2 regions of the Nocardia sp. NPDC058480 genome follow, and region 2 is predicted to be linked to the other one. Evidence: riboswitches for the same ligand, from Rfam matches in the RefSeq annotation. Region 2 holds a riboswitch; the other holds the start of a gene.
What was found. A riboswitch is a leader RNA that binds a small molecule or an ion and turns the genes downstream of it on or off. The one in region 2 is predicted to bind S-adenosylmethionine.
Positions count from the first base shown of each region.

Region 1: another riboswitch for S-adenosylmethionine. It lies ahead of ACFWO8_RS24045 (aminotransferase class V-fold PLP-dependent enzyme); the one in region 2 lies ahead of ACFWO8_RS30675 (bifunctional o-acetylhomoserine/o-acetylserine sulfhydrylase).

Region 1 covers NZ_JBHXMN010000011.1:135,131-138,614, reverse strand. The annotation lists gene ACFWO8_RS24045 (aminotransferase class V-fold PLP-dependent enzyme) at 1-1,315, opposite strand, end outside; SAM riboswitch class IV at 1,359-1,473, opposite strand; gene ACFWO8_RS24040 (MarR family winged helix-turn-helix transcriptional regulator) at 1,745-2,179, shown strand; gene ACFWO8_RS24035 (Pls/PosA family non-ribosomal peptide synthetase) at 2,336-3,484, shown strand, end outside.
Region 2 covers NZ_JBHXMN010000021.1:50,580-54,063, forward strand. The annotation lists gene ACFWO8_RS30670 (NADP-dependent isocitrate dehydrogenase) at 1-928, opposite strand, end outside; SAM riboswitch class IV at 1,487-1,597, shown strand; gene ACFWO8_RS30675 (bifunctional o-acetylhomoserine/o-acetylserine sulfhydrylase) at 1,680-2,996, shown strand; gene ACFWO8_RS30680 (homoserine O-acetyltransferase) at 2,993-3,484, shown strand, end outside.

The DNA of each region.
Region 1 (3,484 bases), on a different contig from region 2:
ACCCGATCAAACAGGGGGCCGCGCCTTCGGGGGAAGAGGCGGTGAGGGGGCGGGTTTCGGGGGTGGGGTTCCAGTGGCCGTCGGTGGCGGCGTAGGTCCAGGTGGGGCCGTTGGTGACCAAAGTGGAGACCGCTTCGATCAGGCGGTCTACGTCGGCGGCGGTGGTGCCGAGGCCGATGCTGGCTCGGAGCGCGGCGTCGAGGCCGAGGCTGGTGAGCAGCGGGTGGGCGCAGAAACGGCCGTCGCGGATGCCGATGGCGTGTTCGGCGGAGAGGTAGGCGGCGACCTTGCCGGGGGCGTAGTCGGCGATGGTGAAGGCGACGATGCCGACACAGTCGGGGCTGTCGGACCAGATATTGACCAGGTTCACGCCGGGGACCGCGGACAGGCCATCGCGGAGACGGTCGGCCAGGAAGCGTTCGTGGGCAACGAGTTCGGTGGGGTCGATCGCGGCGAGCGCGTCGCAGGCGGCGGCGATAGCGGCCGCGCCGAGCACGTTCGGCGAACCGGCCTCGTGCCGCTGCGGCGCGCAAGCCCATTCGACCTCTGACACACCGACATTGCGCACCGCACCGCCGCCTGCCAGGTACGGCTCGCCCTGGTCCAGCCAGTCCCGCCTGCCAACGAGCACGCCCGAACCGAACGGCGCGTACAGCTTGTGCCCGGAGAACGCGAGGTAGTCGATCCCGCTCTCGCGCAAGGAGATCCGCCGATGCGGCGCCAACTGCGCCGCATCGACGAGGATGCGGGCACCACACAGGTGGGCGATGGTCGCGAGCCGTTCCAGCGGCAGCACCTCACCGGTGACATTGGATGCCCCGGTCACCGCGAGCAACGCGGCAGGCTTGCTGCACAGCTCGGCGACGATCCGCTGAATCGTCTCCTCGACGGTGTCGGCGGCCCGCACGACCCGGCGACCGTGCGCGGTCCACGGCAGGAAGTTGGCGTGGTGCTCGATATCGAGGACCACGGTCTCCCCCGGCACGCACCCGGCCAGCAGGTTCAGCGAATCGGTGGTGTTGCGGGTGAACACGACGACCTGGTCGGCGTCGGCGTCGAGGAACCGGGCGACCGCGCCACGAGAAGCCTCGTAGCACTCGGTCGAGATCCGCGAGGCGTACCCCGCGCCCCGATGCACGCTGGCGTAGAACGGCAGCAACTGCGAAATCCGGTCGGTAACCTGCTTCAACGCCGGCGCACTCGCCGCGTAGTCGAAGTTCGCGTAGGAGCTGGTGCCGCCTTGAACGAGCGGAACCCGCAGGTCAGCACCGGAAACGGCGGCGATGGCACAGGTGGGGTCGATTACAGCGGTCATGACGAAATCCCGTCGGCTCAGGGACCCGCTCCAGAAGAGGTGAGGTCCGCGCTTGCCGCGTCCAATTCGGACGTCGGCCTGGTCGTCACCCGGAGCACCCCACCGCGGAGGAGGGTTGCCGACCAGCAAGCCGGGGCTGAACGCTGGTACTCGTGACCTGCAACGAGAGTGACAGACGGCAGCCGGACCTGTCAACCACCCACCACCGACTGCGCCCCGAGTCCGCGCCGACGCCGCACGACATCTCCCGGTTCAGCACGACGGCCGGGCCGTTTCGACCGCAGCGGGAAATCGGCTGTCCGCGTGCGATTTACCCTGACAAGATTGCCGCGAGTTGCCCGGTCACGCCCATTCCTCAACCATCTATGCACCCCATGATGGAGCATCCAAATGATTGGGCTCCTCCACTATTTGCTATAGTTCCCGCTCATGTCCACGAACACGAACTCCGTCCGCGGCCTGCCGCGCTATCCGGTGTACGCGCTCGGCCGGCTCACCAAGGCGCTACACGCCGAGATCGACGTCCCGTTGCGCGATCACTGGGTGCTCACCTTCATCTCCGAAAACGCCGACCTGACGCAGAAGAAAGTGGGCGACGCGCTCGGCATCGACCGCAGTGAAGTCGTCCGCCTGATCGACGCGCTGGAGCGCGCCGACCTGGTCGAACGCACCCGCGACGGCAAGGATCGCCGCAAATACCGGCTGCGGATCACCGAGGCAGGCCGCAAGCAGTGCAAGCGCACCGACAAGCTGATCGCCGAAGCCACCGCGCGCGTGCTCGGGCGCCTCGACGAAGACGAACAACGGACGCTGCACCGGCTGGCGGTCATCGCCCTCGGTGAATTGCCGGAATCGCCGTCGTGAACAGCGCCGACGGCACGCCCCGCGCTGCCGCTCGGCAACACCCGCACCGAGTACCGTTGGCATCTGGTGACCATCCTGTTTGCCCTCCGGTAACCCGCTCATGAAACAACAGACACCACCGATGGGGGTCAACCGATGAGAGGTGGACTGAGCACGATGCTCGAGCCACACACTGAGGTACCGGCGGTCCTTCGCGACCCACTGCTGCGCGCTGATCTCGCCGCGCCGCCGCGCACCCTGGTCGACATCCTGACCAGCACCGCCCTCGCGCATCCGGACGCACCGGCCATCGACGACGGCACCGTCGTGCTCGGCTACATGGAACTGATCGCCGCGATCGAGGCCAGGATGGCCGAGCTCGTCGAGGCGGGCGTGCGACCGGGCGACCGGGTCGGCGTACGGATGCCGTCGGGCTCCGCCGCGCTGTACGTGACGATTCTGGCCGTGCTCTACTGCGGCGCCGCCTATGTGCCCGTCGACGCCGACGACCCGGAGGAGCGAGCCAAGCTCGTCTTCGGCGAGGCGAGGGTGAGCGCGATCGCCACCGGCGACGGCATCGAGTCGGCCACCACGGCCGCGGGCGACCACGACTGGAACACCCTGCCCACCCCCGCCGACGACGCGTGGATCATCTTCACCTCCGGCTCCACCGGCACCCCCAAAGGTGTTGCGGTAACTCATCGCAACGCCGCCGCCTTCGTCGACGCCGAGGCCCGCCTGTTCCTGCGGAAGGCCCCGATCGGCCCCGGCGACCGCGTGCTGGCCGGGCTGTCGGTGGCCTTCGACGCCTCCTGCGAGGAAATGTGGCTGGCCTGGCGCAACGGCGCCTGCCTGGTCCCCGCCCCGCGCGACCTGGTGCGCACCGGCGCCGATCTCGGCCCATGGCTGATGCGCCGCGAGATCAGCATCGTCTCCACGGTGCCGACACTGGCCGCGACCTGGCCCGCCGAAGCGCTGGAATCGGTGCGGCTGTTGATCTTCGGCGGTGAGGCGGTGCCTCCGGAGCTGGCCGAACGGCTGGCGGGTGCCGACCGCGAAGTGTGGAACACCTACGGCCCCACCGAGGCAACTGTGGTCGCCTGCGCGGCGCTGCTCACCGGTGAGATGCCCGTTCGCATCGGCCTGCCCCTCGACGGCTGGGATCTGACCGTCGTCGACCCGCAGGGCAACCCGGTGGCCGAAGGCGAAACCGGTGAACTCGTGATCGGTGGCGTCGGCCTGGCCCGCTACCTCGATCCAGCCAAGGACGCCGAGAAGTACGCGCCGCTGCCCGCCCTCGGTTGGGACCGCGCTTATCGCAGTGGC
Region 2 (3,484 bases):
CGTGCGCGGCCTCGGCCTCACAGGTCTTGCCGTCCGGGGTGAGCAGCACCGAGGTCATCAGGCCGAGCGAGCCGAAGCCCTGGGCCACGGTGTCGGACTGCACGTCGCCGTCGTAGTTCTTGCAGGCCCAGACGTAGCCGCCCTCCCATTTCATGGAGGAGGCGACCATGTCGTCGATCAGGCGGTGCTCGTAGGTCAGGCCCGCCGCGTCGAACTCGGCCTTGAACTCGGCGTCGAAGACTTCCTGGAAGGTGTCTTTGAACATGCCGTCATAGGCCTTGAGAATGGTGTTCTTCGTGGAGAGGTACACCGGGTAGTTCTGCTGCAGGCCGTAGTTGAACGAGGCCCGCGCGAAGTCCTCGATGGACTTCTTGAAGTTGTACATGCCCATGACGACGCCGCCGTCTTCGGGCATCTTCACGACCTCGTGGATGATCGGCTCGCTGCCGTCTTCCGGCGTGAAGGTCAGCGTGACGGTGCCCGCCTCGTAGACCTTGAAGTCGGTGGCGCGGTACTGGTCGCCGAACGCGTGGCGGCCGATGATGATCGGCTTGGTCCAGCCGGGCACCAGGCGCGGCACGTTCGAGATGATGATCGGCGCGCGGAAGATGGTGCCACCCAGAATGTTTCGGATGGTGCCGTTGGGCGAGCGCCACATCTTCTTGAGACCGAATTCCTTCACCCGATCTTCGTCCGGGGTGATGGTGGCGCACTTGACGCCGACGCCGTGCTTCTTGATGGCGTTGGCCGCGTCGACCGTGACCTGGTCATCGGTTTTGTCGCGGTACTCGATACCGAGGTCGTAGTACTCGAGGTTCACGTCGAGATAGGGATGGACCAGCTTGTCCTTGATGAACTGCCAGATGATCCGGGTCATCTCGTCGCCGTCGAGTTCTACAACGGTGCCTTCAACCTTGATCTTGGACATGGATCTTCGTGTCCTCCTCGGTGGGTGCCCTTATTGCACGGCTAGGCGAACACGCTTGTGAGCGGACCCCAGCAGTTCCAACAGACAACGTATATGCCCCGCGTTGTCTGCGGGACGTGTGGTGCAAACAAGACGAGCGTACTGCTGTCCCCCACCTCACCGCGATGGGAGGCCCCACTGTGCGGGACGGCTGTTCCGCCTCCCCGGGACTTCTGGCCAGACTACGTGCCGCGAGATTTACGCTGGCGGCTGGCGGCAAGGGACGGGCTAATTCAGCCCGTCCCCGGTGAGTTACCCATGTCCTCGCGAAATCAGTGGTTTATCGCGGCTCTGCGTATAGGTCAGGCCGCGATCGGCACTCGGTTATCGTGTTCGTCGCCTTCGATCAGGTTTTCCGGCTTGTCACGGATCATCACCGCGATCACCACGGCGGCGGCGCTACCTTCGCACCGGTCGACGACACGCCCGGCTTCGGCACACCGTCGACCGAGTGATCTTCAGCGTGAAATGCGGGGGAAGTTTCCGCGCGTGGGAGATGTCCGGTTAACATGACGGCAAGGTCATGAGTACCAGCGCCAAGCCCCGGCTCGCTGGTCGGCAACCCTCCAGCTGCGGTGGGGTGCTCCGGGTGATGACCGGGCTCTCGAAAGTCGAGAGCAAGCGCGCATTGCAGGAGGCCCCCATGTGTTGTTGCCCGTCGATCCGACCCAGTTGACGAGATCCCCCCGGCGCACACCCACTGGAGCACGACATGACTGACTCTTCCCTGCCCGAGAACTGGTCCTTCGAGACCAAGCAGGTCCACGCGGGCCAGGCCCCCGACGCGAGCACCAACGCGCGGGCGCTGCCGATCTACCAGACCACCTCCTACACCTTCCGCGACACCGATCACGCCGCCGCGCTGTTCGGCCTCGCCGAGCCGGGCAACATCTACACCCGGATCATGAACCCCACTCAGGACGCGGTGGAGCAGCGGGTTGCCGCGCTCGAAGGTGGCGTCGCGGCGTTGCTGCTGGCCTCCGGACAGGCCGCGGAGACCTACGCGATCCTGAACCTGGCGAGCGCGGGCGACCACATCGTGTCCAGCCCGCATCTCTACGGTGGCACCTACAACCTTTTCCACTACTCGCTGCCCAAGCTGGGGATCACGGTCTCGTTCGTCGAGGATCCCGATGACCTCGCGCAGTGGGAAGCGGCGATCCAGCCCAACACCAAGGCGTTCTACGGCGAGACCATCGCCAATCCGAGCAGTGCGGTGTTCGACATTCCCGGCATCGCCGGTGTCGCGCACGCCAACGGCCTTCCGCTGATCGTCGACAACACCGTCGCCACCCCGTACCTGATCCAGCCGCTGGCCCACGGCGCCGACATCGTCGTGCATTCGGCGACGAAGTACCTGGGTGGGCACGGTACGGCCGTGGCGGGCGTGATCGTCGACGGCGGCACGTTCGATTGGACCGTGCGCGACGCCGACGGCCAAGCACGCTTCCCCGGTTTCACCGAGCCCGACCCCAGCTACCACGGTGCGGTATTCGCCGATCTGGGCGCGCCCGCGTTCGCGCTCAAGGCGCGCGTGCAGTTGCTGCGCGATCTGGGCGCGGCGGTCTCGCCGTTCAACGCGTTCCTCATCGCGCAGGGCATCGAGACGCTGAGCTTGCGCGTCGAACGGCACGTCAGCAATGCCGAGACGGTCGCGAAGTTCGTCGCCGAGCAGCCGGGCGTCGACGCGGTGTTCTATGCGGGGCTCGAGTCCTCGCCCTGGCACGCGCGGGCCAAGGAGCTGGCGCCCAAGGGCGCGGGCGCGATCGTGGCGTTCGAGCTGGCGGGCGGTGTCGATGCGGGCAAGAAGTTCGTGGACGCGCTCAGCCTGCACAGCCATGTAGCTAACATCGGTGATGTGCGTTCCCTCGTGATTCACCCAGCGTCGACGACGCACTCGCAGTTGACGCCCGAAGAGCAGCTGGCGGCCGGCGTTACTCCCGGCCTGGTCCGGCTCGCCGTGGGTATCGAGGGAATCGAAGACATTCTGGCCGATCTGCGGGCCGGGTTCGCGGCGGCGACGACGTGACTGTGAGCACCGAATCGCCGATCGCCCGACCCGGAACCGGGGTGGACCTGCTGCCACCCCCGGACGGGCGTGTCGGTGTGGTCGCCATCGGGGACGTGACGCTGGAGAACGGCGCCGAGGTTCGCGATGTGCGGCTGGCGGTGCAACGCTGGGGCGAGCTCTCGCCCACCCTGGACAATGTGGTGCTCGTCGAACACGCGCTCACCGGCGACTCGCATGTCGTCGGTGGGCCCGACGGGGCACCCGGCTGGTGGGAAGGCATGGTCGGACCCGGCGCGCCGATCGACACCGACGAGTGGTGTGTGATCGCGACCAACGTGCTCGGCGGCTGCAAGGGCAGCACCGGCCCGTCCTCGCTCGCCTCCGACGGCAAGCCTTGGGGCTCACGGTTTCCCGAGCTGACCATTCGCGATCAGGTGAACGCCGAGGCACGGTTGTTCGAGGTGCTCGGGATCGAGCGGCTCGGCGCGGTCGTCGGCGGCTCGATG